DNA from 3 places in the Rhizobium skierniewicense Ch11 genome. Region 2 is predicted to be linked to each of the others. Evidence: predicted binding sites of a transcription regulator. Region 2 holds the regulator's gene; each other region holds the start of a gene.
What was found. Region 2 encodes PhoB, which activates phosphate uptake and scavenging genes when phosphate is short. Its sites were predicted from a motif close to TGTCATNNANCTGTCAT; they were not measured.
Positions count from the first base shown of each region.

Region 1: a site for PhoB is predicted at 8,610-8,626, ahead of EKM04_RS12045 (bifunctional 2',3'-cyclic-nucleotide 2'-phosphodiesterase/3'-nucleotidase). Genes of this name have one in related genera too.
Region 3: a site for PhoB is predicted at 2,457-2,473, ahead of EKM04_RS08000 (esterase-like activity of phytase family protein). Genes of this name have one in related genera too.

Region 1 is NZ_RXPG01000013.1:34,884-45,702, forward strand. Features, by position in the region: gene EKM04_RS12005 (adenylate kinase) at 1-387, shown strand, start outside; gene rpsM (30S ribosomal protein S13) at 609-977, shown strand; gene rpsK (30S ribosomal protein S11) at 1,115-1,504, shown strand; gene EKM04_RS12020 (DNA-directed RNA polymerase subunit alpha) at 1,692-2,702, shown strand; gene rplQ (50S ribosomal protein L17) at 2,835-3,260, shown strand; gene EKM04_RS12030 (hypothetical protein) at 3,547-4,527, shown strand; gene msrQ (protein-methionine-sulfoxide reductase heme-binding subunit MsrQ) at 4,714-5,373, opposite strand; gene msrP (protein-methionine-sulfoxide reductase catalytic subunit MsrP) at 5,376-6,317, opposite strand; gene EKM04_RS12045 (bifunctional 2',3'-cyclic-nucleotide 2'-phosphodiesterase/3'-nucleotidase) at 6,544-8,532, opposite strand; gene EKM04_RS12050 (PilZ domain-containing protein) at 8,660-8,995, opposite strand; gene EKM04_RS12055 (DUF1203 domain-containing protein) at 9,085-9,552, opposite strand; gene EKM04_RS12060 (DUF4344 domain-containing metallopeptidase) at 9,697-10,587, shown strand; gene sseA (3-mercaptopyruvate sulfurtransferase) at 10,639-10,819, opposite strand, start outside.
Region 2 is NZ_RXPG01000009.1:21,861-32,679, forward strand. Features, by position in the region: gene ppk2 (polyphosphate kinase 2) at 1-507, opposite strand, end outside; gene phoR (phosphate regulon sensor histidine kinase PhoR) at 679-1,947, shown strand; gene EKM04_RS08495 (substrate-binding domain-containing protein) at 2,160-3,194, shown strand; gene pstC (phosphate ABC transporter permease subunit PstC) at 3,417-4,898, shown strand; gene pstA (phosphate ABC transporter permease PstA) at 4,895-6,217, shown strand; gene pstB (phosphate ABC transporter ATP-binding protein PstB) at 6,233-7,048, shown strand; gene phoU (phosphate signaling complex protein PhoU) at 7,137-7,853, shown strand; gene phoB (phosphate regulon transcriptional regulator PhoB) at 7,885-8,568, shown strand; gene EKM04_RS08525 (cold-shock protein) at 9,052-9,261, shown strand; gene EKM04_RS08530 (hypothetical protein) at 9,492-9,713, shown strand; gene EKM04_RS08535 (DUF6481 family protein) at 9,752-10,141, shown strand; gene EKM04_RS08540 (DUF7674 family protein) at 10,415-10,783, shown strand.
Region 3 is NZ_RXPG01000008.1:1,045-11,863, forward strand. Features, by position in the region: gene lon (endopeptidase La) at 1-1,826, shown strand, start outside; gene hupB (DNA-binding protein HupB) at 1,965-2,303, shown strand; gene EKM04_RS08000 (esterase-like activity of phytase family protein) at 2,528-4,726, shown strand; gene EKM04_RS08005 (mandelate racemase/muconate lactonizing enzyme family protein) at 4,859-5,995, opposite strand; gene kdgD (5-dehydro-4-deoxyglucarate dehydratase) at 5,992-6,897, opposite strand; gene EKM04_RS08015 (NAD-dependent epimerase/dehydratase family protein) at 7,186-7,986, shown strand; tRNA gene EKM04_RS08020 (tRNA-Val) at 8,417-8,492, opposite strand; tRNA gene EKM04_RS08025 (tRNA-Asp) at 8,945-9,021, shown strand; tRNA gene EKM04_RS08030 (tRNA-Asp) at 9,065-9,141, shown strand; gene EKM04_RS08035 (NADH-quinone oxidoreductase subunit A) at 9,611-9,976, shown strand; gene EKM04_RS08040 (NuoB/complex I 20 kDa subunit family protein) at 9,967-10,551, shown strand; gene EKM04_RS08045 (NADH-quinone oxidoreductase subunit C) at 10,569-10,819, shown strand, end outside.

The DNA of each region.
Region 1 (10,819 bases), on a different contig from region 2:
TGTGCCAAGGGGTTCATCCTGGATGGATACCCACGAACCGTTCCGCAGGCAAAGGCGCTGGGCGAAAACCTACGCGACAAGGGTATCGATCTCGATGCTGTCATCGAACTGAAGGTGGACGAGGAAGCGCTGGTGCGCCGAATCGAAAACCGCGTGGCTGAGACGGTTGCGGCTGGCGGTACGGTGCGCTCGGACGACAATCCGGAATCTTTCCGCAAGCGTTTGTCGGAATACCGCGAAAAGACTGCTCCATTGTCCGAATATTACCAGGGGCAGGGCGATCTCGTTGTACTCGATGGCATGGCCCATGTGGATGTCGTCACCGCAGCGATCGAGCGCGTTCTTGAAAAAGAACGCGACTCTGCATCCTCAGTTGCGCATAACTAAAGAATCTTAACGGCCCCGGTTGCTTTTTTGAACCGATTCCGTTACACCGCGCCAACTCGCGACAACCCAAGCGACTGGCGCGGATTTTCCTTTAGGGAAGGAAAGTCCGGGTTCGGTCGTTTTAGCTTGTGACGAACACGAATTTTGAACTGGCGGCAGTCGTGCCGCTCAAATGAAAGCACCACTTGCCGGATGGCAACTGGAACGCAAGGAGAATAGACGTGGCACGTATCGCTGGCGTCAACATCCCAACGGCTAAGCGCGTTGTTATCGCCTTGACCTATATCCATGGGATTGGCACGAAATTCGCGCAGGAAATCGTTGCAAAGGTCGGTATTCCGGCTGAGAAGCGCGTTCATCAGCTGACGGACGCTGAAGTCCTTCAGATCCGCGAAGCAATCGATCGCGACTATCGCGTCGAGGGTGATCTTCGTCGTGAGACTTCGATGAACATCAAGCGTCTTATGGACCTCGGTTGCTACCGTGGTCTGCGTCACCGTCGCGGCTTGCCCGTACGCGGTCAGCGCACGCACACCAACGCTCGTACTCGCAAGGGTCCAGCGAAGGCGATTGCAGGTAAGAAGAAGTAATCTTCCGGTTTTCCGGAGAGGGAGGGCTGGTGCAAGCCGCACCAGCCTTTCTGAGTTTGGCGAAAGGCTTCTAAGAGGCTGATCGCCGGTGTAGCCGCTGGTGTTACGGCGGTGCAGAGATCAATGAAAGGTATACCATGGCTAAGGAAGCCGCTCGCGTTAAACGTCGCGAACGTAAGAATATCACGACGGGCGTTGCGCACGTTAATTCGACCTTCAACAATACGATGATCACCATCACTGACGCGCAGGGCAACGCAATTGCCTGGTCGTCTGCTGGTGCCAAGGGCTTCAAGGGTTCGCGCAAGTCGACACCGTTTGCCGCCCAGATCGCTGCTGAAGATGCTGCCAAGAAGGCGCAGGAACACGGCATGAAGACGCTGGAAGTTGAAGTTTGCGGTCCGGGTTCCGGTCGCGAATCTGCTCTTCGCGCGCTACAGGCCGCCGGTTTCATGATCACGTCCATCCGCGATGTGACGCCGATCCCGCACAACGGTTGCCGCCCGCGCAAGAAGCGTCGCGTCTAACGCGTTTCTGTCTGGGAGTTCCGCCTTACCTTCGGTTTGGCGGAATTTTCGCGTAATCGGCGTGGGGGTTGCCGGCTTGACCGGTCTTCCGACGCTTCAAACCCTCCGATGAACGTTTTAAGTTCCTCTCGGTGATCATGCTCGGTCCGCCACGATTGGATGGTGGCGGCGAACGGAAGGTTTAAAGATGATTCAAAAGAATTGGCAGGAACTGATCAAGCCCAACAAGGTCGAGTTCACCTCTTCGAGCCGCACGAAGGCGACACTCGTTGCCGAGCCGCTTGAGCGGGGTTTCGGCCTGACACTCGGTAACGCGCTTCGCCGCGTTCTCTTGTCGTCTCTGCGTGGCGCTGCTGTAACTGCGGTACAGATTGATGGCGTTCTGCACGAGTTCTCCTCCATTCCCGGCGTTCGGGAAGATGTGACGGACATCGTTCTGAACATCAAGGAAATTGCCATCAAGATGGATGGTGACGATTCCAAGCGTATGGTCGTGCGCAAGCAGGGTCCAGGTTCGGTAACTGCTGGCGATATCCAGACGGTTGGCGATATCGAAATCCTCAACCCCGACCACGTCATCTGCACGCTGGACGAAGGCGCTGAAATCCGCATGGAATTCACCGTCAACAATGGCAAGGGCTATGTGCCCGCAGATCGTAACCGCGCAGAAGATGCCCCTATCGGCCTTATTCCGGTGGACAGCCTTTATTCTCCGGTCAAGAAAGTGTCCTACAAGGTGGAAAACACCCGTGAAGGTCAGGTTCTTGATTACGACAAGTTGATCATGACGATCGAGACCAACGGTTCGGTTTCCGGCGAAGATGCCGTTGCCTTTGCCGCTCGTATTCTTCAGGACCAGCTCGGCGTCTTCGTCAACTTCGACGAGCCGCAGAAGGAAGCAGAAGAAGAATCTGTGACCGAACTGGCATTCAACCCGGCGCTTCTCAAGAAGGTCGACGAGTTGGAACTGTCTGTTCGTTCGGCCAACTGCCTGAAGAACGACAACATCGTCTATATCGGCGACCTCATTCAGAAGACCGAAGCCGAAATGCTTCGCACACCGAATTTCGGTCGCAAGTCGCTTAACGAAATCAAGGAAGTTCTCGCTTCCATGGGTCTGCATCTCGGCATGGAAGTGCCCGCATGGCCACCAGAGAACATTGAAGATCTCGCAAAGCGCTACGAAGACCAGTATTAACCAATAAGAAGGCAGGCCCGCTAAAGACTGCCTTTCCCCGTCAAACAACAGGCGCCGTCTTAAAAGACAGGTTGCCTGCATGTGCCAGGAAACGGCAGGTCCGGATAGGAACCTGCATAAAGGAGAATAGCAATGCGCCACGGAAATTCAGGCCGCAAGCTCAATAGAACCGCCAGCCACCGCAAGGCAATGTTTGCCAACATGGCTGCTTCGCTCATCACGCATGAGCAGATCGTAACAACTTTGCCAAAGGCAAAGGAAATCCGTCCGATCGTCGAGCGCCTTGTGACGCTCGGCAAGCGCGGCGACCTGCACGCTCGTCGTCAGGCACTGTCGCAGATCAAGGATCAGGACGCCGTTCGCAAGCTGTTCGATGCGATCGCTGAACGTTACGCAACCCGCAACGGCGGCTACCTTCGCATCATGAAGGCCGGCTACCGCCAGGGCGACAATGCGGCTCTCGCTGTCATCGAGTTCGTCGAGCGCGATGTCGATGCCAAGGGCAAGGCCGACAAGGCTCGCGTCGCTGCAGAGGCTGCCGAAGCCGAAGCTGCATAATATCAGGCGCTGAAAAGTGCCAGTTGTCTTGAAAGCCGGGTGAGCAATCACCCGGCTTTTTTTGCGTTTGCGGTGGCTTTTTTCCGATCTTCGTCGGGGCCGTCGTTGGATGGGTGACTATTTTTCCAAGCATCAACATAATTATGCCCGTTTTGGTTGGATATTTTCTGCCATCAGTTGAATTATTTGTGGCTGGGACTGTTCGATCGAATTCATCAGAAGCGGGCGAGCAGGTGATACGCGGAAGCGGTCATCCGCTCATTGATCAAAGGTGAGGGTGGTAGCAATGACACGTCCAGTGAGCGATCAGGAGATAGCGAAGGCAAATTCGCTCTATGACGCAATAACCCAGCCGTCCAATGTGACCGGTAAGTTGGATGGTGATGCCTACCCTGTGCTAATGTGGGGCGCTTGGAATTGGACCCACGCTTTATCGACGCACAATCAGACCTACAATGATCAGCAATTTTTAGCAAAAGCGTGGTCACAGTTGAAAGAAAACAACCGTGACACGCTGGCGAGCAGCAATCTCGCGCATTTTCTGGGGGGCACCGGCACACCAGTAAATCTATCTCTCAGAAAACTTTTCGTCGAAGATCAAAAATTCGCGAGCGCATTCAACAAATCTGTGGCCAATCAGATCTACAAAGCGGAGATGACGTATAAGGCCACGAAGCGTGGGGCGGGAGAGACCCTGAATGACTTCCTCAACGCTAATCTTCGTTCGTTCGAGGATGTGCTCGCATCAAAAAGCGTGGTGGATTTCAAGAAGGATTATGGCGACAAGACGAATATCCCTTATCACGGTCATGTCGCCGTCGATCAGGGACAATTCGGCAATGAAGGCTGGATGCTCGGTACTGGCGGTCTCACGATTTTGTGGCGTTACCTTGACGTCATCAACACGATGGGGAGCAGGCAGTTTAAGGTCCTAGCCATGTGTCTTAAGCAATATAAGTGGCATCCATATGAGCGCCGATGGTCTCGTCTCAGTCACATTGCAGCTGAAAATGCAAAGGCGCCTCAGCCGGATCGATCGCTTGTTCAAAGCGCTCATGGCATATACCCAAGCACATTGCAGCCGAAAAGCGGTAATATTGCGCTTGGCTCCGAAACGATAGGTCAGTGGAAGCAACAGTGGACATCTCAGGGATTGGTGCAGGATACGATTTATAACCCGGCCAAAGAATTCAAGCTGGTGTTCAAACCCGTCGAGTGGATTGTTCCTGCTTACGTACCAACGAGCAAAGTCGCGTTCATGGGCTGATCTGGCGCCTAGAGCAATATCAGCGAAAATGCGCCGCGCTTTCTTGTCTGGCATTTCAGCTAACGCGACTTGACGGGTATGCTCTACTTTTTTGATTTTGCGGCACGTCGGAAACGACGAGAACGCTTCGCTGGTGTCTTTTTTGGAATAGCGACCGTCACGTTACGCATATGGAAGTGGCAGAACCTAACGAGACGGAGGTCTGGAAGAGATCGCCCCTTTGCGAGCCCGCTTTCGAGCCATGATCACAGGCCGGATCGACCGATATCCGAGCAGGATGAGCATGACGGATATGTAGAAAACCGGCTCGAGTGTCAGCGACTTTCGCGCCAGCACGAAGTGAAGAACGCCGGCGATCAAGATGAAGTAGGAGAGTTTATGCAATGTGTTCCAGCGGGAGCCTAGCCTGCGGATCGACCAGCGATTCGAGGTGAGCGTCAGCGGAATGAGCATCACGAGACCCGCCATGCCGAACATGATGTAGGGGCGTTTGAGAATATCGGAGAGAATAGAGCTGAAGACCAGTCCACGGTCGAGCACGATATACACGGCGAAGTGGGCCAGTACGTAGTAAAACGCAATCAATCCCAGCGCTCTCCGGTAGGCGATGAGATTGACGTTGAAGAGATCGCGCAGCGGCGTGATGACCAGCCCGAGGCAAAGGAAGCGCAAGGCCCATGTGCCCAGCAGATGTTCGAATTCCTTGACCGGGTTAAAGCCCAGCCCACCGGTGGCTGCGAGATAAAAGTACCAGACACCAGGCGCGAGGCCCACAGCGTACACAACCCAGATTGCCGCTGGCTGGTAACGCTTGGGCAGTGACGGAAGCGAAAGGGCGAGCGCCATGATCAGTAATTCGCCTTCAAGTCCAGTCCGGTGTAAAGGCTCGCAACCTCGTCATAGCCATTATACATCAGCGTTGGTCGGCGCTGCGTGCTGAAGAAACCGCCTTCGCCGATGCGTTGTTCTGTCGCCTGGCTCCAGCGGGGATGGTCCACCGTGGGGTTCACATTCGAGTAGAAGCCGTACTCGCGGGCGTTGGAGTTTTTCCAGGTCGTTTCGGGCTGTTTTTCCACAAGCGAAATACGGACGATGGACTTGATGCCCTTGAAACCATATTTCCATGGCACGACAAGCCGGATCGGCGCGCCGTTCTGGTTTGGCAAGGTTTCACCATAGAGACCGACGGCAAGAATGGTCAGGGGGTGCCGGGCTTCGTCCAGGCGTAATCCCTCGATATAGGGCCATTCCAGCGGCTGGAACAGGCCGCTTTGGCCAGGCATCTCTTCCGGCCTGACAACGGTCTCGAACGAAACGAACTTGGCGCTGCCCAGCGGCTCGACCTTGTCCAGCAGGGTCGAGAGAGAAAACCCGATCCACGGAATGGCCATGGACCAGCCTTCGACACACCGCATGCGATAGGTGCGCTCTTCAAGCGGATATTTCAGCAGGTCTTCGATGCCGAATTCCTGTGGTTTGCCGACAAGACCGTCCACTTTCACGGTCCAGGGGGTCGGTTTGAAATTTCCGGCGTTTTCCTTCGGGTCGGACTTGCCCGTCCCGAATTCATAGAAATTGTTGTAGCTCGTCACAGCGTCCAGCGGTGTCAGCTTTTCATCCAGCTTGTAGGCACCGGGCTTGGCCGTTAGCGGCGCTGCCATGGCATCGCGTCCGGTCAAACCAATGGCTGCCATGCCCGCGGCCGCGCCGAGGAAATGGCGACGTGACAGGTAGACGTCACGCGGTGTGACATCTGAAAACGGGATGCGGGGCGGATGATAAGCGGGCATGAAAACCTCCTGCGGAGCCAGATCGGAAGAACAGCTATTCAATACCCATTACGTGTGGAGTGGCAAAAAAGTTTTCCGTAACGAGAAAAAATATTGCCAGGATCTGGCGCTCGTCCCGCGGCGGATTTGCGACGAAGATATGCGATGTCTAAAATAATAAGAAGAATGCGGTAAAATCTGCGAGAGCGAGAGGCGTATCATCGAGAATACGCCTCTCGCCTTGGCATCAGAGGATCAGGCGGAACTTCGCAAAGCCTTCTGACGCGTCACCGGCTTCCTCGATCTTTGCGCCCTTTACATCCTTGGCAAATTGCCGCCCCTTCGGTCCTGTTTCGAAAACTGCCGTGGTATTGGCAATCGGCGCGAACGACCAGTTATCGTCTGCCGAGGGATTGATGGTGCCCTGCGCGATGATATAGCGCACGATGACATCTCGGTTGGTATCAGGCGCGACGAAGATGATCTTGTCGGAGCCGATATTGGGGAACTTGCCACCACCGCTGGCGCGATAATTGTTGGTCGCCACGACGAATTTCTGTTCCGGGTCGATGGGTTTACCACCGAACTGGAGATTGACGATGCGGTTGCTCTCCGGGTTGATCGCCTTCCCGTCCTTATCGAATTTCGGCGGCTTGGAAATATCGATCTGGTAGGTCACGCCGTCGATAACATCGTAATTGTAGGACGGGAAATCATTGTTCAGCAAAGGTGCGTTTTTGGAACCGGCCTCCACCGTCTTGAACATGCCGGCCGACATTTCAAGCCAGTCTTTCACCTGCGCGCCGGTGATCAGCACGGCCTGCACCGTGTTGGGGTAGAGGTAAAGGTCGGCCACGTTTTTGATGGCGATGTCACCGGCGGGGACATCGGTGTAGTAATCCGAGCCGCCACGACCGCCCGCCTTGAAGGGCGCAGCCGCCGAAAGCACCGGCAGATCCTTGTACTGACCGTCCTTGAGCATATCCTTGATATACCATGTCTGCGCATTGGAAACGATCTGCACGGAGGGGTCATCCGCCACCAGCGCAAAATAGGAGTAGAGCGGTGCGGATGTCTTGCCAACCGGTCTACGGACATAGGCGAGTGCGGCTTCATGATCGGTCTTGACGGAGGCAATGACCTCCGGCTTGTCTTTCACGTCTGCCACGATCTTGCGGTTTTCATCGCGGTGGTAAATCGGGCGCGCCTCACTGGTAAAATCCACGATCTTCCAGCTTTTGCCGTCCTTTTCCAGCAATAGGTCGATGAGGCCCATATGTGAGCCCCAGAACCCTGCCATGACGGCGGGTTTACCCATCAGCGTACCCTTGACCGGATCGGCACCTTCAATGCCGTCCCATGTCTTGGGGCCGGGGAAGACGAGATGCTGGTGGCCTGTGAAGACCGCATCAATATCCTTGACGCCAGCCAGATAGAGCGACGCGTTTTCCATGCGATCGCTCTGGCCCTTGCCTTCTATGCCGGAGTGGGAGAGAGCGATGACGATATCGGCGCCCTGTTCCTTCATCGCCGGCACCCACGCCTTGGCGGCATCGACGATGTCGCGCGTCTGTGCCTTGCCCTCGAGGTTCTTGGCGTCCCACATCATGATCTGCGGCGGTACGAAACCGATGATGCCGACCTTGACGGTGCTGGTCGCGCCGGAGCCGTCCTTGATCTGCTTGTCGAGGATGACATAAGGTTTGAAGAACAAATCGTCCTGCTTGGGATTGGCCGCAAGCTGGCCTTTCGTCAGGTTTGCGCAGACATAGGGAAAACCTGCTCCGCCCAGCGTGTTGAACATGAAATCGAGCCCGTAATTGAACTCGTGGTTCCCCAATGTGCCGCAGTCGTAACCCAGTACGTTCATGGCATTGATCACAGGGTGCTTGTCCCCAGCCTTCATGCCGCGCTCGTAGGCAATATAGTCGCCCAGCGGATTGCCCTGAAGAAAGTCGCCATTATCGACCAGCATCGAGTTTCCGGCCTCGGCGCGGATGCTGTCGATGATGGAGGCCGTGCGCGCCAGACCCAGCGTGTCGTTCGGCTTGTCGGCATAATAATCATACGGGAAGACGTGGACGTGAATGTCGGTCGTTTCCATGATGCGCAAATGCGCCTGGTTGCCCTGAGCGCGGGCTGCGAACGGATGCAGCATGACAAGTGCCGAAGACGCCGCGATGCCGCCCAGCAGGGACCGTCGCGTGATGGGATGAAGGCCGATAAGCGAAGACATGGAAACTCCTCGATGAAATTCTGACTGTACGAAATGACGGCAGCGTAAAACGAATTCGAAAGGAGTCCATCATCAAAATGAAGGGCATATGACTTGTCCCGGATTTTAAACCGTCCGGTAAATTATTTTATGTTGCCAAGGTCGGCTTCACCTCTTCATGGAAAAAGCGGAAATAGGAGGACAGCTGTGCCAGCGTATTGGTGGAAAGCTGCAATTGCAGACCAAGCCGGTTCGCATGCTGCCATTGCACTGTTCCCTCGATAAAGCCCAGATCGTCGCTGCGCACAGTCACGCGGCTCCCCTTGGCGGCGGCGAACGGTCCTTCGAGTTCCAGCGCCATTCCGGTGGCCGAGAGATCGACCACGCGACCCTGTACCGTTTGTGTAAAATACTGAACCGTCCCGTAGATGCGGGTCTTGCTGCGGTTTGCACCGCGATTTGTCATGCAGAGATTGCCAGCCATCGTTCCACTCCCATCCAAATCGTGCCAAACTCGCACGGAAGGCTTGATGAGCGTTTAGGATATTCCCTAAAATAACCGGGAATGGGACGTTAGGCCCGGTCGATCCTGCACAGATAGCAATTGTTGCGCGCAGAGCGAACATGCACGTAGGCAATATCCTCTCTCGTCAGAAGCTCGCTGGCACGCTTGGCAATTCTGCCCGTCGAGGTCACTTCGCCCGTGCCATAGACGATACGATTGTCGGAGCTGTAGCCACGCACGATATAATCGGTACTGTCGAGCATGGGCGGCAATATCTCCCGCGCTGCGTACGCCCCGCATGATTCGGCGTGAATGAAGATCGGGCCGGTCTCCGCATAGGGTTGTGGGCCCGGAAAAGGGCGATAGGCCAGCAGGAGCGCCGCTTCGCCGTCGCGTATGTGCCCAAGACAGGCGCGACAGGGAAGGGTTCCAGAGACGATCGAGCGTTCCGGTTTCTGGCCATTGGCATCCGGTTTGCCGAGGCGGAAGGCTTCCGACTCGTCTGTATGCATGGCGGTAAAAGTGATCTGTGTCATAGCGGCTCCTTTGCGTTGCTTGTTTGTCGCTATGCTCTTCAAACATGCGTGTATCCACCCGTTTCTTGCGTCGGAAGGCAACCACCCCATTGCTTGTGCCGTTGAGTGTGGCAATCAATCGAACATCCTCTTTCTGGAAAGTTCATGCCCATGCTGCGCAGGTTGATCACCGTATCTCTGGTCACCGTTTTCTCGCTTCTTTCACCTGTAGCCCACGCGCAAACAGCGCCCGCCTTGGACGATCTTTCCGACGAGCAATTGCAGCAAACAGTCAACTTCGTGATCGGAAACGCGATTTTCGGTCTTTATCATGAAGCGTCGCGCATGCTGATATCCGACCTTTCTCTCCCCCAGACGGAAGCCGGAAACGACGGCGCCGATCAACTGGCGGCGACCATGATGCTCGAAGCCAATGAAGAGTGGCTGGATACTGCCATCGTCAACGCAACCGACAGCTGGTATCTGGCCCGCTCGGGCCAAGCCCTGCCGGACCACAATGCTCCTCTCTATTCGTCACTGGTGCCCAACACGGCACGCGACCGGCAGATGGCCTGCCTGATGGTTGGCAAGGACGCTGGCGGCTATGGTGACCTGGCCGACATGATGGGGCTTCCGAAAGATGACTGGAAGGCTTGCGAAACCGCCTACCCACAGACCGTTTCTCGCTGGAACGAGGCGCTGAAGCCCTATGTGGCAAAAGCCGGAACGACAAAGTTTGTCGCGAATTACGAGCCGGTGCGCGATCCCTTTCTGGATATCTACGCGACCATCGTCAAGGAATCCAAGGTTCTCGACCTGATCGCGCGCAGCTTCGACGGTTATCGCCTCAAGGGAGACGTCAAGTTGACGGCGCGCAGCTGCGGACGACCCGATATCTACTGGTCAGAGGAAAAGCGCGAGATCACCTACTGTTACGAGATCGCAAAGTTTCACGGCGAGCTGATTGCCGGACATCTTTCCGCCGGTGGCAGCGAAAAGGAAAGCGGCCCAGCCCAGGAAATTCCCACAGCGGTAAACCTTGGGCAGGAGCTCTGATTCTGTCCTCAACCGTTATCCTCTGATGGGCAGAGGATAACGGCAGGCGGCTTAACCCCGCCTGGAAATTTCCAGATATTCCGTATCCGTCAGCGGTTCGACCCATGTCTCATAGGTGCTGACGGGCGAAAAACCCATCATTTGGTAGAGCTGAAGCGCACGGGGGTGGTCCAGCGTGTTGGTGGAGACGGTGATCTTTTTCGGGTTGTCCTGCCAGGCGGAATAAAGAGCC
Region 2 (10,819 bases):
GGCTTCTTTCAGGAAACGCTTGTGTTCGTCGGGTGTGCAGAAACCCATGATCGGCTCGACACCGGCCCGGTTATACCAGGAGCGGTCGAACATGACGAATTCGCCAGCTGTCGGGAAATGAGAGATGTAACGTTGGAAATACCATTGGCCGCGTTCGGTTTCGCTCGGTTTGGTAAGTGCGACGACGCGCGCGCTACGGGGATTGAGGTATTCCTTGATGACGGAGATAACGCCACCTTTTCCGGCAGCATCGCGTCCCTCGAAAACCGACATGACACGCGTACCGGTGGCCTGAAGCCACGATTGCACCTTCACGAGTTCGATCTGCAGCGCCTCAAGCGTCTCGTCATACTCCTCACGCTTCATCTTCTTGTCGTAGGGAAAGCCACCGGCTGACAGCTTATGGTCTTCCACCCAGTCCGGCAGAACCGGGTCATCGATGTTGAAGATGCGGGTTTTTCCGTTGATCTGAAGTTCAACCGAACGGTCCTTGGCGGTTTCGCTCATCATCGCTCCCTGGGTGCTGCTTTAAGAATTTGACGGTGCTCTCAAAAAACGAGCCCGCGTCCCGTATGGATATCAAACTGTTGAAAAAGACATAGTGATGAATCTCTGTCATGAAAGAGCGATAGAAGGTTTCGATGCGCGATTTGCGGCGAAAGGTGAAGGTAACCTGAGATGGTGGGGAATGAAGTCAGCACATCGACGCGATATCTGAACAGACTTCGCCGCGGCTGGTTGCCTATCCTGGTCGTTTCGGTGCTTGCTGTCGTTGCCTCTCTCGAACTTCTGTCTCCTTACGTTCCCGCCGTTTTGTGGGTCGCGGCCGTTCTGGCCATTCTTGGCCTCAATTCCGGACCGTCTTTCAAGGCTCAGGCGCGTGTGGAAGTGTCGACCTCAGCCGATGACGCGCAAACTGTCAGCGAAAGCCTGCTTGCCGGCGTAAGCTCGGGGCTTGCCGCACTCGATACGCCGGTCTTCATTCTGGATCGCAACGCCAGCGTTCTCTTCGAAAATGCCGCCGCTGAACGCGCCTTCGGTTTGCTGCCGGTCGGTTCGCACATTTCCGGTCGCATGCGCTCACCCGGTCTCCTCGACGTCATTCGTGAAGCCATCACGACAGGTGAGGCCAATCAGGTGGAACATTCCGAGCGGTTGCCGTCCGAACGCGTCTTCATCGTTCGCATCGCCAAGGTGGTCACGAAGGACAAGGCAGGCGCCCCGCTTTATGTCTTGTCGTTCCGGGACATTTCCGAGTTGCGCCGCATAGACCGCATGCGCAGCGATTTCGTTGCCAATGCCAGCCATGAATTGCGCACGCCCCTGGCATCGTTGCGCGGTTTTATCGAGACCATGCAGGGCCCGGCCCGCGACGATCCGAAGGCACGCGAGCGATTTTTGGGCATCATGCTGGATCAGGCCACCCGTATGAGCCGTCTGGTGGATGACCTGATGTCACTGTCTCGGCTGGAGTTGCGGGCCAATATCGCGCCGGACCAGAAGGTGGATCTTGTGCCGCTGCTGGGTCATGTGCGGGATTCTCTGTTGCCGCTGGCACAGGACCTCGATGTTTCCATCAACCTGCATATGCCGGATGGTAAGGTGGAGGTGACGGGGGACCGTGACGAGTTGGTGCAGGTGTTCCAGAACCTCGTCGAAAACGCCTGCAAATACGGACAAGACGGCAAGGTCGTGGACGTCGCGCTGCGTTCGGATGCCGGAAAGCCGGTCGAAGTCAGCGTGTTGGACAAAGGGCCGGGCATTCCAGCCGAGCATGTGCCGCGTCTGACCGAGCGATTTTATCGTGTCAGTGTGGCAGACAGCCGCTCAAAAAAAGGAACGGGTCTTGGGCTTGCCATCGTCAAACACATCCTCACCCGTCACCGAGCCCGGCTGATTATCCGCTCCGAGCTTGACGTGGGCACGGACTTCACGGTGCGTTTTTAACACAAGACTCGAATAGATCGTGATGTTATAAAAAATACGTAATAAAATCAAACTCTTGATATGTCACAAATACTTCATCGAAATGACATAAAAGGGTGTGGCAAGACTGGTTATGAAGAGGCCGCCGGGGCAGCCCAGACTGGGCAGAGGGTAAAAGATACTGCCGGCAGCGTCCACACATGCCCGCCACGGGCCCCATACGGGAGAGTTACATGAACATCGTTAAATTGTCCGCCGCAGCCTTGGTGGCTTCGGTTGCCTTTGCAGGTGCTGCTGCTGCGCGCGACCAGATCCAGGTTGCCGGTTCGTCCACCGTTCTGCCTTATGCAAAGATCGTTGCTGAGACGTTTGCTGAAACCTTTCCTGACTTCAAGGCTCCTGTTGTGGAGTCCGGCGGCACGGGCGGCGGTCTGAAGGCGTTCTGCTCGGGCGTTGGTGAAGGCACGATCGATATCGCCAATGCTTCGCGTCCTATCAAGGCTGACGAACTTGCGGCCTGTAAGGCAGCCGGCGTTGCTGACGTTCAGGAAGTCAAGATCGGTTACGACGGCATCGTGTTCGCAATGGACAAGTCCAACAAGGACATCAAGCTCGTGCCGAAGGACCTCTACCTCGGTCTCGCCGCTGAAATCGTCAAGGACGGCAAGCTTGTTGCCAACCCTTACAAGAAGTGGACGGAAATCAACAAGGACCTGCCGGATGTTGCGATTGCCGCTTACATCCCTGGCTCCAAGCACGGCACGCGCGAAGTCTTCGAAGAGAAGATCATGGCTGACGGCTGCAAGGAAGCTGGCGCAACCGAGGCTCTCAAGACCCTCGTGACCGATGCCAAGCAGGCTGCCGCCAAGTGCATTGCCGTTCGTAAAGACGGCGCTGCTGTCGATATCGACGGTGACTACACCGAAACGCTTGCCCGCATCGATGCCAACAAGGGTGGCCTCGGCGTGTTTGGTCTCGCATTCTACGAAAACAATAAGGACAAGCTGAAGGTTGCGACCGTCAGCGACGTTGTTCCATCGACCGAAACCGTTGCGAGCGGCAAGTATCCCGTGTCGCGCCCCCTGTTCTTCTACGTCAAGAAGGCACATGTCGGCGTCATTCCAGGCGTGAAGGAATATGTCGATTTCTTCCTGTCCGACGAAATGATCGGCCCTGACTCTCCGCTGGCAAACTACGGCTTGGTGTCTGCTCCAGATGCAGAGCGCAAGGAAATCCGTGCGAAGTTCGAAGCTGGTACCACGATGTAACAAAGCGGGATGCGCGGCGGGGCGTCGCGCATCCATCCTTCTGTGGATTGTCGTCTAACGTTGATCGAAACGCTTAAATCCGTTGATCGCTTTGTGTATCAAGCCGGACTGCGTTGGTTTTGTCCGAACAGATGACATCTTCGGTCAAAAGGCCAGAATTTTTATCGCCTTTGAAAGTGCCCGATACCGCATCGCGCCATGTGGCGTGTCGAGGAAAGTTTCATGAACACACCTATCATTTTGTTGATACTGGCGTTGATCGGCATCACCAGTTACGTGCTTGGCACGCGCCGCGCTGTCGCGCTGGCAGGTGGTCGTCCATCATCCATGCATTCTCGCGCCGGTTACCATGGCTCTTACGCACTGGTCTGGGCCATCCTGCCGTCGGCCTTCATTCTGGCTGTTTGGCTCATCGTCAGCCCGATGGTCATCACGGCTGCGGTTCGCGCCGAGTTTCCTGAAGATATTCGCGCGCAGTCGGAGGCGCAACAGAGCCTGAACTACGGCATGGTCGGCTCCATTGCCCGTGGTCTTCAGCGCCTCACACCGGAAGAGCACGAGGCCGTCAAAGCCGGTGCGCCTGTCCGTCCTCTGCTTGCCGCCAAGGGTGTCGCGATTGCCGGTGACCCAGAGCCTTATATGGTGGAAGCAGCCCAGACGCTGAACACGATGACGACGTCCAGCCGCATCGGCATGATCGTCGTTGTGCTGGGTGTCGCGTTGATCGGCGCCCTCTATGCGATCCGCGCCATTGCGCCGCGGTTTCGGGCCAGAAACAAAGTTGAGCGCGTCATTCTCGGTGCGCTTTTGCTGGCGTCGTCGCTTGCTATTTTGACGACCATCGGCATCGTCATGTCGATGCTGACGGAAGCCATTCAGTTTTTCAACATGGTGCCAGCCCACGAGTTCTTCTTCGGCACCGTTTGGGATCCGCGGTTTGCAGCCGCAGGCGCAACGGAATCGGTCGGTCAGTTCGGTCTCATTCCGCTTCTTGCCGGTACACTCTACATCGGTTTCGTCGCCATGCTGGTCGCGGTTCCGGTGGGACTGTTCTCGGCCATCTACATGGCAGAATATGCCTCTCGGCGTGTCCGTTCCATCGCAAAGCCGCTGCTGGAAGTTTTGGCCGGTATTCCGACCATCGTCTACGGCTTCTTCGCGCTGACTACCGTTGGCCCTTTCCTGCGAGACATCTCCTCGCAGATCAATGGTCTGACGACCGGCGATTACACCTCATTCATCCAGGCGCAGAGCGTTCTGACGGCTGGCTTCGTGATGGGCATCATGCTCATTCCCTACGTGTCCTCGCTGTCGGACGACATCATTACAGCGGTGCCACGCACGCTTCGTGATGGGTCGCTTGGTCTGGGGGCCACGCGCTCCGAGACCATCAAGCGCGTTCTCCTGCCTGCTGCCCTGCCAGGCATCGTCGGGGCCATTCTGATGACGGCATCGCGCGCCATCGGTGAAACGATGATCGTGGTTCTGGCGGCAGGTGTTGCCGCACGCTTGCAGATCAGCCCGTTTGAACCGATGACGACGGTGACGGTAAAGATCGTCAGCCAGTTGACGGGCGACCTTGAGTTTACCTCGCCGCAGACGCTGGTTGCCTTTGCGCTCGGCATCACGCTGTTCGCCATCACGCTATGCCTTAATATCTACGCGCTCTTCATTGTGCGCAAATACCGGGAGCAGTACGAATGATCGACGTTGTTTCTTCGGCGGCTGGTGTGCCAGTCGCGCCAAAGACGGCCCGTCGCGATATCGGCATCAAGCGCCGTTACGCAGCCGAGCGTCGCTTCCGCACCTACGGCGTTGCCGCGATCTCCTTCGGGCTGCTGTTCCTTTTCCTCCTGATCTGGTCGGTTGTGGGCAAAGGCTACACGGCGTTTCAACAGACGACGATCACGGTTCCGGTGGAGTTTTCCGAACAGATCATCGATCCCGACAATCAACGTGCCACAAATCCGAACAAGCTTGTGACGGCGAACTACCCGGTTCTGGCGCGCAACGCGGTGGCCAGGGCGCTGGGCGTGTCGCTGGACGACCGCACCGCCTTGCGCACCATCGGGACCATGGTGTCCGATAGTGTTCGCACCCAGCTGCGCGACATCGTGACAACGGATCCAAGCGTGATTGGTACGACGCGCAATGTCGCGCTTCTGGCGTCCGGCGATATCGACTCGGCCTTCAAGGGCCAGTTTGACATGACCGGCGAAGAGGCAAACCGCCGCGTCTCCGACCAGCAGGTCAAGTGGATGGATCAGCTCGTCGCAAGCGGCCAGCTTGCCAAGCAGTTCAACACCGGCATTTTCGTGAATGGCGCATCGAGCCGTCCGGAGGCCGCCGGTGTGGGCGTTGCGCTCATCGGTTCCTTCTACATGATGATGATCGTTCTCGTGCTGTCCCTGCCGATAGGCGTGGCAGCCTCGATCTATCTGGAGGAGTTCGCGCCCAAGAACCGCATTACCGATCTGATCGAGGTGAACATCAACAACCTCGCAGCCGTGCCATCGATTGTCTACGGTCTGCTCGGCCTGTCGGTCTTCATCAACTTCATGGGCTTCCCGCGCTCGGCATCTCTGGTCGGCGGCTTCGTGCTGACACTGATGACCTTGCCGACGATCATCATTGCGACCCGTGCGGCGCTCAAGGCCGTTCCGCCATCGATCCGCGCTGCGGCTTTGGGGCTGGGCGCCTCGAAGATGCAGACGATCTTCCACCATGTTCTTCCGCTGGCCATGCCGGGAATTCTGACCGGCACCATCATCGGCCTGGCCCATGCTCTGGGGGAAACCGCTCCCCTGCTGTTGATCGGCATGGTCGCCTTCGTCGCAAACTACCCGACAACGCCGATGGACCCATCCACGGCCTTGCCGGTCCAGATCTATATGTGGGCAAACGAGGCAGAGCGCGCCTTTGTCGAACGGACATCCGGCGCTATCATCATCCTGCTGATTTTCCTCGTTGTCATGAATGTTGGCGCAATTCTCTTGCGGCGTCGCTTCGAGCGGCGCTGGTAAAAGGAGCTTAGAACGATGAATATGTTGTCGGAAGCAGCAATGGAAAAGGCGCTGGACAAGAAAATGAATGACGTTTCTCATAAGATGATTGGCAAGGACGTATCCGTCTACTACAGCGACAAAAGGGCGCTGTACGATGTGAACCTCAACGTCCGCGAAAACACCGTGACCGCGCTCATCGGTCCATCGGGCTGTGGCAAATCCACATTCCTGCGAACGCTGAACCGCATGAACGACACGATCGACGGTTGCCGCGTCACGGGTAAGATCACGCTCGATGGCGAAGATATCTACGACAGCAACATCGATGTGGTTGAACTGCGCGCCCGTGTCGGCATGGTGTTTCAGAAGCCGAACCCGTTTCCGAAGTCGATCTACGAGAACATCGCCTACGGCCCGCGCATTCACGGTCTTGCCCGCAACAAAGCGGATATGGACCAGATCGTCGAGGCCAGCCTTCAAAAGGCAGGTCTGTGGAACGAAGCCAAGGATCGCCTGCTGGAATCCGGGACGGGCCTTTCGGGTGGTCAGCAACAGCGTCTGTGCATCGCCCGCGCGATTGCCGTCAGCCCTGAAGTCATTTTGATGGACGAACCCTGCTCGGCGCTCGACCCTATCGCAACGGCCAAGGTCGAGGAACTGATCCACGAACTTCGCTCGAACTACACCATCGTCATCGTGACCCACTCCATGCAACAGGCAGCCCGCGTTTCACAGCGCACTGCGATGTTCCATCTGGGTCATCTCGTGGAAGAAAACGACACCGACAAGATGTTCACCAACCCGGATGACCAGCGCACGCAGGATTACATCATGGGTCGCTTCGGCTGATCCTGTCGTTGATTGCAACCCATCGCGTTGAACCGCTTGAGCCTGACAGGGCTTGCGGCCAGCCGCATCGAAACTGGAGAATTCGACCATGCCGACAAACTCGCACATCATGTCCGCGTACGACGAGGAACTGAAGTTCCTCAGCCGCCGTATCGCTGAAATGGGTGGTCTTGCGGAGCAGATGTGCAGCGATGCGGTGCGCGCGCTCGTCAACTCCGATGCCGCTTTGGCCCAGAAGGTCATTTCAGATGATACGATCCTCGACAATGCCGAGCGCGAAATCGGAGACAAGGCGATCGTGACCATCGCCAAGCGTCAGCCGATGGCTGCCGACCTTCGCGAAATCATCGGCTCGCTGCGCATCGCCGCTGATCTGGAGCGTGTGGGCGACCTTGGCAAGAACACGGCCAAGCGGGTCATCGCGGTTGCCGGAACCGGTGTACCCCGCAAGCTCGCCCGTGGTCTCGAACACTTGTCAGAGCTGGCTTTGGTCCAGTTGAAAGACGTTCTGGATGTCTATTCCACCCGTTCGGCGGAAAAGGCGCAGACCATCCGCGAGCGTGATGAGGAAATTGATGCCATGTACACCTCGCTGTTTCGCGAGCTGTTGACCTACATGATGGAAGACCCGCGCAACATCACCACCTGCACACACCTTCTGTTCTGCGCCAAGAATATCGAGCGTGTGGGCGATCATGCGACGAACATCGCGGAAACCATCTACTACATGGCCACCGGCAGCCAGCCGGCAGGCGAGCGTCCCAAGGACGACAGTTCCAATACGCTCGGTGCGATCACCGAGTGAATGTCCTACAAGACTGGCGGAGTCACTAGTCATGGTGCCGAAAATAGCTGTTGTCGAAGATGAAGAGGCGTTGAGCGTTCTTCTTCGCTACAATCTCGAATCCGAAGGTTACGACGTGGACACGATCCCGCGTGGTGATGAGGCGGAAATCCGCTTGCAGGAACGTACGCCGGATCTGCTCATTCTCGACTGGATGCTGCCAGGTGTCTCCGGCATCGAGCTGTGCCGTCGCTTGCGGATGCGCCCGGAAACGGAACGCCTGCCAATCATCATGCTGACGGCCCGTGGCGAGGAAAGCGAACGCGTGCGTGGATTGGCCACAGGTGCCGACGACTATGTGGTCAAGCCGTTCTCCACACCGGAACTGATGGCGCGCGTCAAGGCGATGCTGCGCCGCGCCCGCCCGGAGGTCCTGTCATCCGTTTTGAAATGTGGTGATATCGAACTGGACCGCGAAACCCACCGCGTCCATCGCAAGGCCCGCGAAGTGCGCCTGGGACCAACCGAATTCCGCTTGCTGGAGTTCCTGATGGTATCGCCCGGCCGCGTTTTTTCCCGCTCGCAACTTCTTGACGGCGTGTGGGGGCACGACATCTACGTGGATGAACGCACGGTGGACGTCCATGTAGGCCGTCTGCGCAAGGCGCTCAACTTCTCCAGCATGCAGGACGTCATCCGCACCGTTCGCGGCGCTGGATATTCGATGGAGGCCTAACGTCTACGGCGAAGTCAGATGCGACGTAACGCATTGAGGAGCACGCGCCACCGTGAGCGGCGCATATCAGCGGCGTGCTTTTCATGTCTGAAGTCGCTTGGTTCTTGTAGGCTCATCACGACACGGTGGGAGCCTAGCGACGCCCCGATCAAGATATGATATGTTGAATAGATCGGCACCTGGGCTGATAAACAGCCAGAATACCAGACTGTTTCAGAGCTCAATATCCTCAACGAAAACAAACGTTCTCATATCGTGACTGATATGACGACAAGGGTTGATTGAAATTATCTGAAAATTAAAGTTTGACTATCCGACCGGAAGGCTCTATCTATTGGTTGTCGATATTTTTTCTTGCTGAGCTTTGGTTGCCGCGCGATTAGCACCGCGTTTTGAACTAACCCTTTCTTCAAAAAAATCGCTATAATCGCACGCAGGGCGTCAGTTCTGCGATCTATCTCTTATGCTTTGAAAGGGTTCATTATGACCACAGGCACAGTAAAATGGTTTAACTCCACCAAGGGCTTCGGCTTCATTCAGCCTGACAACGGCGGCACAGACGCATTCGTACACATCTCCGCTGTAGAGCGTGCAGGTATGCGCGAAATCGTTGAAGGCCAGAAGCTGAGCTACGACCTTGAGCGCGACAACAAGTCGGGCAAAATGTCTGCTTGCAACCTTCAGGCTGCTTAAATAACGGGATCTGCTTTCCCTTGACCACGGATGTACTGGCACTGTTGAAAGCATGAGACCAACCGAGGTCAGGCACTTTGCCTGGCCTTTTTTTGTGCCGCTTGGCGGCGCAAGCTTCGGGTACTGTGCCTTTATGGCGTTAACAGGGTCCAGGCTGCTCGATCCACCCCGCATCGGACTTCCAGCAAATCGATCCCGATTTCAGGCCGGTGCGACAGGAAGGAAATTTCATGTCTGAAACACACAGCAAATCTCGCAAACAGGCCGAGATCGCATTTGGCGCCACGCAAACGCAGTTTTTTGCCCGTGGCCATGCGGTTGAAGAGATCAACTCGATTACGCAGGCGCGTGACGAAAAGACGATCAGACTGCGCGAAGCGCGTCTTGCCAAGGAATTGCAAGACAGCCTGAACCCTGTACCTGCCCCAACGAAACGTGGTAAGAAGACCTGATCGCAGGATCAATATGACCACTCAACTGGAATAGAGATTTGAGAAACACTAGAAACATCAAGAACAACGAAGTTTCCGAACAGCGCGGCGCCGCTGCCGAAGCAAAGGCTGCTCTTTTGAAGGCCTATCGCGAAGCCAAGGAAGCTGCGGCACCCATGCTTGAAGCCAAGCAGGCCGAACAGATCGCCGTTGCCGAGGCCCGCAGAGCGCGACAGGCCGCGCGTGAGCAGCAAAAACGCGAAGAAAAAATCCGCCTTGAAGCAGAGGCTGCTCAAAAGCAGGCCGAACTCGAAGCCGCGGCAAGCGCCGAAGAAGACGCCCGCAAGCTGGCCGATAAGAACCGCATCGCCCGCGTCATCGAAGACGAAGCCGCTCGTAAGGCAGAGCGTGACCGCCGCTATGCCAACCGCAAAGCCCGCCAGGGCTGAACCATTCGCCAAGATCAAGCAGCCATTCACCCGAAGGGCTGCGATCTGGCAGGGCGCCCTGTCAGACTGCTGGCAGCGTGGGGCAATAACCCGGACACGGTATTCTCACCGCTCAGGCAGAGCCCTGTCTGGGACGCTTTTCGCGCGCACCATAATTCTTCTCCTGAATATTTTTGCCCAACGTCAAGCCCAACGCTCTATACGAGTTCCTGGGATGATGGTGGATAATTGATATGAGCGTCTGGCGCCGTAAGGCCATCGAGGCTGCACCTGATGCGCGATGAGATCGAGCGCGCCTGGTCGCCTATGGCTGCATGGATAGAGCTGCGCGCCTTTTTCGAAGCCTGCGTGAAAAACGACAGGATAGATAAAGCCCGTCGCATCATGGATTACGCCCGCTATTGTCTTGCAGCGCCACATGCAGATATCAACACCGCTGCGGCGGTTGGCTTCATTGAACATCTGGCCGACCATGAACAGGTGCGTCTCCGCTTGCCCGAGTTCATGACGGCTCGTGAAGTCGAAGAGTGGCGCACCATTTTGACCTACCACACCGAAGCCGTGATTGTAGACGCGTTGAGCGAATCTTGCCGAGGTCAAAGACGTCAGAGCCATTCGCCCATTAAAAAAGCGGGCCAATGACCCGCTCATTTATGATCACAGATTTTTCCCGAACCT
Region 3 (10,819 bases), on a different contig from region 2:
CTCTCGGCTTCATGGAAGGTGAGATCTCCGTCCTTCAGGTCGAAAAGCGGATCCGTTCGCGCGTCAAGCGCCAGATGGAAAAGACACAGCGCGAATATTACCTGAACGAGCAGATGAAGGCGATCCAGAAGGAACTCGGCGACGGCGAGGATGGCCGTGACGAAATGGCCGAACTGGAAGATCGTATCTCCAAGACCAAGCTTTCCAAGGAGGCCAGGGAAAAGGCCGACGCGGAAATGAAAAAGCTGCGTCAGATGAGCCCGATGTCTGCGGAAGCAACCGTCGTGCGCAATTATCTGGATTGGCTGCTTGGTCTGCCATGGGCTAAGAAGTCGAAGATCAAGACAGACCTGAACGCTGCCGAGGCAACCCTTGAACTCGACCACTTCGGTCTGGACAAGGTCAAGGAGCGCATTGTCGAGTATCTTGCCGTGCAGGCGCGCGCGACAAAGATTCGTGGCCCGATCCTGTGCCTCGTCGGTCCTCCCGGCGTTGGCAAGACGTCGCTTGCGAAGTCTATCGCCAAGGCGACGGGTCGTGAATATGTGCGTATGGCACTGGGTGGTGTTCGGGACGAGGCTGAAATTCGCGGCCACCGCCGGACCTATATCGGCTCCATGCCGGGTAAGATCGTCCAGTCGATGAAGAAGGCCAAGAAGTCCAACCCGCTCTTCCTGCTCGATGAAATCGACAAGATGGGCCAGGACTTCCGCGGCGATCCGTCTTCCGCTTTGCTGGAGGTGTTGGATCCGGAACAGAACTCGACATTCATGGACCACTATCTCGAAGTGGAATATGACCTGTCGGACGTGATGTTCGTGACAACCGCCAACACGCTGAACATTCCAGGTCCATTGATGGACCGCATGGAAGTGATCCGCATTGCCGGTTACACGGAAGACGAAAAGCGCGAAATCGCCAAGCGTCACCTCCTGCCGAAGGCAATCAAGGAACATGCGCTGCGCCCGGAAGAGTTTTCCGTCAGCGACGATGCCTTGATGGCCATCAGCCAGCAATATACCCGTGAGGCAGGCGTTCGTAGCTTTGAGCGTGAGTTGATGAAACTCGCCCGCAAGGCTGTGACCGAAATCATCAAGGGCAAGTCGACGTCTGTGGCCGTGACGGCTGAAAACATCAACGATTACCTGGGTGTGCCGAGATATCGTCACGGTGAAGCCGAGGGCGAAGATCAGGTTGGTGTTGTCACTGGTCTGGCCTGGACCGAAGTCGGCGGTGAGCTTCTGACGATTGAAGGCGTGATGATGCCCGGCAAGGGCCGCATGACGGTGACCGGCAATCTGAAGGAAGTGATGAAGGAATCCATCTCGGCTGCGGCGTCTTATGTCCGCTCCCGCGCCGTGGACTTCGGCATCGAGCCTCCACGCTTCGACAAGTCGGATATCCACGTGCACGTACCGGAGGGTGCGACGCCGAAGGATGGACCATCTGCCGGTGTCGCCATGGCAACGGCGATCGTGTCGATCATGACGGGCATTCCCGTGGATAAGAACGTCGCCATGACGGGTGAAATCACGCTGCGCGGTCGCGTTCTGCCGATCGGTGGTCTGAAGGAAAAGCTTCTTGCTGCGCTTCGCGGCGGTATCAAGAAAGTGCTCATTCCCGAAGAGAACGCCAAGGATCTCGCAGAGATTCCCGACAACGTGAAAAACGGAATGGAAATCATTCCGGTGTCGCGGATGGGTGAGGTTATCAAGCATGCGCTGATCCGCCAGCCGGAGGCGATCGAGTGGGATGGCAGTATTGAGACACCCTTGGTCGCCACGGTCGAGGGCGTTGACGACGCCGGACAAACAATTGCTCATTGAGGCATTCACGCCACGGTGATGCTCTTAAGGCACAACTTAAGTCCAGGACCGGCAGAAATGCCGGTCTTTTTTTGTGAAAATATCGGTAGACCCCTTGTTTTTCAGGCCATTCCAGCGCTTTTGAGTTGCGGTGCGCGAATGCATTCGTATTCTGCGCCGACTTTATTTGAGTCGTTTCAAACCATTGAAAGGGGTGGAAACATGAACAAGAACGAGCTCGTCTCTGCAGTTGCCGAAAAGGCTGGTCTTACGAAGGCTGATGCTGCTTCCGCTGTGGATGCTGTATTCGAAACTGTACAGGGCGAACTGAAGGCTGGTGGCGACATCCGTCTCGCTGGCTTCGGCAGCTTCACCGTAAGCCGCCGCGAAGCCTCCAAGGGCCGTAACCCATCTACGGGTGCAGAAGTCGATATCCCGGCTCGCAACGTTCCCAAGTTCTCTGCAGGCAAGGGCCTGAAGGACGCGGTTAACTCGTAATTTTTTCTGGACGGTCCGTGCGTGCGGCGCGCGGGCTTGATATCCAAGAGACACGAGGAAAATTTGGCTCTTTGTAAGATTTACAAAATGCGGCCGAATAAAATGCAGAAAGCCCGGCTATGCCGGGCTTTTTGTTTTTCAGCAGGTTCTTATTGTCACGTGGCTGTCACGTGCATGCCGCAGAAGCCCTTGCAGGCATCTACAAATGCATTGAAGGGGACACTATGACATTTCGCTTTTCCAGTGCGGCACTCACCGCAGCACTTTTCGCATCTGCTGCATGTCCTGCGGCAGCTGAGCCGGTTTTCAACCGCATCGCCTCGTTCCCCGTGGCTTTGAACCTTCCCTCTGATAAGGACGAGAAGACGGTCACATCTGCCGAAATCATTACGGCAAGCGAAGACGGCAACACGCTGATTTATTCGGACAGCCCTCTGGGTGGTATCGGCTTCATCGACATCCAGGATCCAAAGACGCCGAAGGCACTTGGGGCGTTGATGATGGATGGCGAGCCGACCTCGGTGGTTGCGACCGGCTCGAAGGTGCTGGCTGGCGTCAATACGTCGGAGAGCTTCACCAAGCCATCTGGCAAGCTCGTGACGGTCGATATCGCCACCAAAACCATCGAGGCGAGCTGTGATCTCGGCGGCCAGCCCGATTCGGTTGCCGTTTCCCCGGACAAGAGCTTTGTGGCAATCGCTATCGAAAACGAGCGCGATGAAAAGGTGAATGACGGCGCTCTACCGCAAATGCCCGCTGGCTTCCTGGTCACAGTTGGCCTAAAGAATGGCGCTGCAGATTGCTCGACACTGAAGAAGATCGATGTCACCGGTCTAGCGGACATCGCGCCTGAGGATCCTGAACCGGAATTCGTCTCGATCAATTCCAGGGGTGAGATCGCCCTGACACTTCAGGAGAACAACCATATCGTCATTGTCGATGGCAAGAGCGGCAAGGTCACGAGCCATTTCTCGGCCAGCACGGTCGATCTGGAAGGCATCGATGCCAAGACAGATGGCCAGTTGACGTTTACCGACAGCCAAAAAGGCCGAAAGCGCGAGCCAGATGCCGTGAAGTGGCTGGACGATAACCGCATCGTCATCGCCAACGAGGGCGATTGGGAAGGCGGATCACGTGGTTTCACCATCTTCGACAAGACCGGCAAGCTGATCTATGAGGCGGGCGCTTCGCTGGAACAGGCCGTTGCTGCCATCGGCCATTACCCCGAAAAGCGTTCCAAGGCGAAGGGCATCGAGCCTGAAGGCCTGGAGGTGGCGACGTTCGGCGGTGACACGTATATCTTCGTTCTGGCAGAGCGCGCCTCCGTCGTTGGCGTCTACAAGGACACCGGCAGCGAGCCGCAATTGACACAACTGCTTCCATCCGGCATCTCGCCGGAAGGTGCCGTTGCCATTCCAGCGCGCAACCTTCTCATCACCGCCAATGAGGCCGATCTGGTGGCAGATGGCGGCGCTCGTTCACATGTCATGATCTACGCGCGTGCCGAAGGCGAGGCGGCCTATCCGCAGCTCGTGTCGGAGACGGTCGACGGAGCGCCCATCGGCTGGGGCGCCGTTTCCGGTCTCGTCGGCGATGCCGACAAGGACGGCATCCTCTATGCCATCTCTGACTCCGTTTACGGTAACCAGCCTTCCATCTACACGATCGATGCGACCAAAAAACCGGCCCTCATCACCAGTGTGTCGCGGGTGAAGCGCGATGGCTTGGCAGCGCAGAAGCTGGATATGGAGGGCATCACGCTCGATGGCAAGGGCGGCTTCTGGGTTGCCTCCGAAGGCAACAGCGAAAAGCTCGTGCCGCATGCCGTCTACAACGTCAATGCTAAGGGCGAGATCAAGGCCGAAATTGCGCTTCCCAAGGAATTGCTGGAAGACGAGACCCGATTCGGTTTCGAAGGCATCACCATGATTGGTACAGGCGACGACGCCACCCTGTGGATGGCCGTCCAGCGAGACTGGGGCAAGGCAGAAAAGGGCATGGTCAAGCTCGTGTCCTACAATCTGAAGTCCAAGGAATGGGGCGCCGTGCACTACCCGCTGGACAAGACCGCGCAAGGTTGGGTCGGTCTTTCCGAAATCACCGCCCACGGCGACAAGGTCTATATCGTCGAGCGCGACAACCAGATTGGTGACAAGGCAAAGATCAAGAAGCTCTACAGCGTCGATCTGTCCGAGCTGAAGCCTGCCAAGATCGGCGGCGAACTGCCGCTGGTCAGGAAAACCCAAGTCCACGACTTCCTGCCAGATTTGAAGGCTCAGACAAACGGTTACGTCGTCGACAAGCTGGAAGGTTTCGCCTTCGACAAGTCCGGCAAGGCTTTTGCAGTGACGGACAATGACGGCGTGGACGATTCGTCCGGTGAGACGCTGTTCTTCCCGGTCGATCTGAAGGGCAAGAACTGATCCGTGACATACCGCGTCATCCGCGCCATGAAGGCAGGGATGACGACATCGAGAGTACCGATACATCAAACAAAAAGCCGGACGTCGAATGGGACGCCCGGCTTTTTTGATCGTCATTCCTTCCCTTGAAGATTACGCGTCCTTCAACGAATACTTCTCAAGCGCGTCGCGATTGATCTCAATGCCCAGACCAGGTCCATCCGGTATCTGCACCACGCCGTCGACGTGATCCAGCGGGCTGGTCAGCACCGCCTGACGGTAGGGGTTTTCGGTCCGGTCAAATTCAAGAATAGGCGGGCGTGGGTTGCGCCGGGCAGGGTCTGGCGGCAGATAGGCCATGAACTGCAAAGCCGCAGCGATTGCGACGCCTGTGCCCCAGACATGCGGAACCACGCGAACACCGTAGAGCGTCGCAAGATCGGTGATGCGCCTGGTTTCGGAAAAACCGCCGCTTCCAGCAAGGTCAGGCTGGAGAATATCGACTGCCCGGCTTTCCAGCGGTGCGCGCATGCCATAACGGCCATGCCATGTTTCACCGCCAGCGACCGGAATGGGCTGGCCAGCGCGAACGGCCTGATAGGCATCCAGTTGCTCGGGCACCACGGGCTCTTCGAACCAATCGATGCCTAAGGGTGCTAGCGCCTTGCCGACCTCGATCGCTTCCAGCGCATCGTAGCCATGATTGGCATCGATCATGATACGCACATCTGGGCCGACCGATTCTCGCGCGGCCTTGATGACCGCGACATCCTCCGCCACGTCGAAGCCGATCTTGATCTTGACGGCGTGAAACCCTTGCGCCGCATATCCGGCGACTTCCGCCGCAACGTCCGATACGGCATCGACGCCGTCCTTGCGGAAAGACCCGGTGGCGTATGCTTTTACGCTTTCACGGAAGCGACCACCCAGCAGACGCGAAATCGACGTGCCGAAACGCCTACCCTTGATATCCCACAGCGCGATATCGATACCACTCAATGCCGTGACCGTCAGGCCACGCTGACCCTGATCGCGCAGCAGATTATAAAGCTGATGCCAGATGACCTCGATATCGAGCGGATCCTTGCCGATCAGGTGAGGAGTGTATGCGGCAACAACGGCCGCATTCGGTTTGGCTGGGCCGAGGCATTCGCCCCAGCCTACGGTTCCGTCGTCACAGATGATCTCGACAAGACAGTGAATACGGCGGTCGAAGCGCATCGACGCGCTTTCAAAGGCATGGCCAAGCTTATAATCCAGCAGGTGAGTCCGAACCGCATCGATCTTCATGACGTGTAGGGCTCCATCAGGGTCTTCAGCATTTCGACTTCTTCCTCGGTCAGATCCGTCAGTGGTGCCCGCACCGGTCCGGCATCAAAGCCAAGAAGGCGTACACCTGCCTTGATCGCGGACACTGCATAACCCTTCTGGCGATTACGAATCGCCATGAACGGATAGAAGAAATCAATGAGAATGCGGTCGGTGGTCGTCCTGTCGCCTGCACGCAAGGCTTTGTAGAATGTCTGGGCAAGTTCCGGCACGAAGTTGAAAACGGCAGACGAATAAGTCGTCACGCCCGCGCCCAGATAGGCATCAGCGAACAATTCGGCTGTCGGCATGCCACCGAGATAGGTCAGGCGGTCGCCAATCGTCGCCGTGATCTTGCGCACCAAGCCGATGTCACCGGACCCATCTTTAAAGCCCACGAGGTTGGGGCAGTTGTCACAGAGCTTCTGGAGCGTTTCCGCCGTCAGAATGGAATTGTCTCGGTTGTAGACCATGACGCCGATGGAGATGGAATCACACACAGCCTTAATATGCGCGTACAGTCCTGCCTGCGAGGCATCCATCAGATAATGCGGCAGCAAGAGGATGCCGTCCGCCCCTGCTTCTTCAGCGCCCTGAGCGATCTGTATGGCCATCTTGGTGCCGTAACCGCAGCCCGAAACGATGGGAACGGACCCGGCAGCAGACTTCGCTGCCTTGACGACGGTTGCGACTTCGTCTGGCGCCAGAGAAAAGAACTCACCCGTTCCACCAGCCGCAAACAACACGGATGCATCGAAACCGGACAGCCAGCCGACATGATCCAGATAAGGCTTTTCGTTGAAGTCGCCATTCTGGGTAAAGGGCGTGACGGGGAAGGAAAGAAGCCCCGCGCCGAGCGCGACCTTGAGTTCTTGCGGATCCATAGCCATGAAACGTGTCTCTCCGATTGTATCTTTGTCGCGATGATAATCGAGATATGATCTTCGTCAAGAATTTATCATATGAGTTGAGAGGTTTGGCGTCGTGATTTTCAGGAAGGAGAAAGCGGAAAATGCCGTTCTGGAAAAGTATTCTTGGTGCCATCGACAGGGATACAGGCAAAATCCTCGGCCTTGAACAAATAGACCTCTTAGGCGTAGAGGTAAGATAACGAACAAAATTATGTATGATCACAAACCGACTGACGATTTTGATTTCGATGGGGAGGAAGCATGCTGAAAAAACTATTGTTGACCGGCGCCGCAGGCGGTGTAGGCACAGTCATTCGTCCACTTCTGACCGGATTGGCGGAAACTGTCGTGCTGTCGGACATGGTCGATATCAGCGATCTCGCCGCGCATGAAAGCTTCGTGAAATGCGATCTTTCCAATCGCACCGAGGTCAATCAGGCCGTCGCTGGTGTTGATGGTATCATCCACCTTGGTGGCATCTCGGTGGAGCGGCCGTTCGAGTTGATCCTGAAAGGCAACATCGAGGGCGTCTACAACCTGTATGAAGCTGCACGCCACAATGGCCAGCCGCGCATCATCTTCGCCAGTTCCAACCACACGATCGGTTTCCACACGCGAGACCAGAAGCTCGACAGCCATTCGCCTGTCAGGCCCGACACCCTCTATGGCGTCTCAAAATGCTTCGGTGAGGATCTCGCAAGCTATTATTTCGACAAGTTCGGACAGGAAACCCTGTCGGTGCGGATCGGCTCCTGCACGCCGAAGCCGCTCAACACCCGCATGCTGGCGACATGGCTCAGTATCGGCGATCTGGTGTCGCTGTGCGCCCACGGTTTCGACGCCCCGCGTCTCGGGCACGCCATTGTCTATGGCGCGTCCGACAATCGCGAGAGCTGGTGGGACAACAGCAACACATCCTTCCTGGGTTGGAAACCAAGGGATAGCTCATCGAAATGGCGCGCTGAGATTATTGCTGAATTCGGCAAGGAAGACCCGAAAGATCCGGCTGTGATCTACCAAGGCGGCGCGTTCACCACATCGGGACATCCAGCGGACGGCTGAAATTGGCGGGGAAGGGCAGGGGAGGATTGATGTCCCTATTTCTGCCTGTCCTGCCTTTCCGAGTCGTACTGAACCCAGCGAAAAAAGACATAGATAGGCAGCGCAATCAGCGCCAGCGTGACGACAGAGTTTATAAACATGGTTACATCCCACAGATCCGCCTTCATCATGAAGTCGGTACGCTAATATGTGCGCGAAATTATTGAAAAACCCTAAATATCATCCGTCATAATTGAGTGCTCACAAGCATTTGCTATGTGCCAAAACGAACACTCTTACCATTTGCTGAAATATAGGGAGAAAATCGTCGAAACCTATGGGTTTCACGCGGATAAAGTCTCTATGTTCATGGGATTGAGGTGGATCAACGGCTCCACGCGCAGGCGGACCATGAGCCGCTTCAGTGTTCCAATATTTAATCTTTGGAGAATGGTGGGCGATGACGGACTCGAACCGCCGACATCCTCGGTGTAAACGAGGCGCTCTACCAACTGAGCTAATCGCCCGTCGCGTCCCGCAGATCATGTCTGCCGCGTCGGTGGCCGTGATGTATTGGTAACGGAAAAAAACCGCAAGAGCCTTTGTGAAGTTTTTTTGTTTTTTTCGAATTTTGTGTGGACGGGGAATTGCCCCCGCAGCATGCCGAGCCCCCATCAGTGTCGAAAGGGCGCGCGAATCTCCATGGGCTGTGACGGGGCAGAGGGGCAGCCTGGGATTGGTTTTGGATGAAAACTTTGCGTCTGTGGATAAGTCTCACTTCCACTGGCTAAAAAAAAAGAAGAGCGCAAAACGCGGGGAAACCCGGCTTGATCAGACGTTTGAGAATGCAAAATGCACTAGCCTATTCTTTTGTCGTGAAACTTGCTTGACACTCCAACACGAACGCCTTAGTTAGCCGCTCAACGAACAGCCGAGGCGAGTTCGTAAGGCGGGTTTCGGCCAGTCTTTTTGGGAATGTGCGGGTGTAGCTCAGTTGGTTAGAGTGCCGGCCTGTCACGCCGGAGGTCGCGGGTTCGAGCCCCGTCACTCGCGCCATTCCTTCCTCGAAGTCTACGGATCGCAATGATCCTTAAAATGCGCGGGTGTAGCTCAGTTGGTTAGAGTGCCGGCCTGTCACGCCGGAGGTCGCGGGTTCGAGCCCCGTCACTCGCGCCATTTTATTCCTCTACAAACATATTGTTTGCTCCCAAAATAGAGCATGCGGGGAATTTTGTCTCCGTGACGTCCTTCTCTTCCCCTCCGTAGTTCAGCAGTCGTCACGACGTGTGAATCGCGTCTTCATATCGCGTCCGGCTATAGCATTTCTTGCCTGTTTTGATCATGTTTCCTTGGCCGTTTTCCTGCCGTTTTGCGTACAAATTTATGGAAAGCTTCGCGTTCTCTCGCAATTGCGATATTCTCTAATCGATTGAAGTGGTTAGCGATATTTCGGCTTGATGCGGCTGGTATATTGCGCCGATAGAATGACATATCCCGGTCACGATTGGCTTGAAATGACACTTAATCTCTTGCAGAGAGAGCGTGGCTGCGATAACCACAGCGGCGTTGCAACATAATTTCGGCCCTATGGATTCCACTGTCCAGACAGGGCATGCTCGACGCTCGGTCGGGCAAGGAAGAGACAATGACTGAACTCCTCAGTTCCTACATTCCGATCGCAATCTTCATTGGTATCGCGCTTGTCATCGGTCTGGCGCTGTTGATTGCGCCTTTTGCCGTTGCCTACAAGAATCCGGACCCGGAAAAGCTCTCCGCATTCGAGTGCGGCTTCAATGCTTTCGACGATGCCCGTATGAAGTTCGACATTCGCTTCTATCTGGTGTCGATCCTGTTCATCATCTTCGATCTGGAAGTCGCGTTCCTATTCCCGTGGGCCGTGTCCTTCGGTGAAATCGGCTGGTTTGGCTTCTGGTCCATGATGGTGTTCCTCGGCGTTCTCACCATCGGCTTTATCTACGAATGGAAGAAGGGGGCACTCGAATGGGCGTAGTTTCAAACGACACCACGCTTGTCGCACAAAAGCCCAAGGGCATCATCGATCCGGCCACAGGCAAGCCTGTTGGCAGTGATGATGGCTATTTTACCGAAATCAACGACGAGCTTGCCGACAAGGGTTTTCTGGTCACGTCCACGGATGAGTTGATCACCTGGGCGCGCACCGGTTCGTTGATGTGGATGCAGTTTGGTCTGGCCTGTTGCGCCGTTGAAGGCCTGATGCAGGCTTCCGGCCCGCGTTACGACATGGAACGCTTCGGCGTTGCCCCGCGCGCGTCACCGCGCCAGTCGGACGTAATGATCGTTGCGGGCACGCTGACCAACAAGATGGCGCCCGCGCTTCGCAAGGTCTATGACCAGATGCCGGAGCCACGTTACGTCATTTCCATGGGTTCCTGCGCCAATGGCGGCGGTTACTATCACTATTCCTACGCCGTCGTGCGCGGCTGCGATCGTGTGGTGCCGGTCGATATCTATGTGCCGGGCTGTCCCCCCACGGCGGAAGCACTGCTGTACGGCGTGCTTTTGCTGCAAAAGAAGATCCGGCGTACCGGTACGATCGAGCGTTAAGGGCAGAGGACTGATAAATGAGCGAAGCTCTCAATGATCTCTCGGCCTATGTGAATGAGGTGCGCGGTTCCCTGCTGGAATCGTCCGTCATTGCCTACGGCGAGCTGACGCTGACTACGACACCGGATAACATTCTCGCGCTCTTGACGTTCCTGCGTGATGACGTGCAGTGCGGTTTCGTCAATATCATCGACATCTGTGGTGTCGACTGGCCGAGCCGCGAAAAGCGCTTCGATGTCGTCTACCACCTGCTGTCGCCACGCCAGAA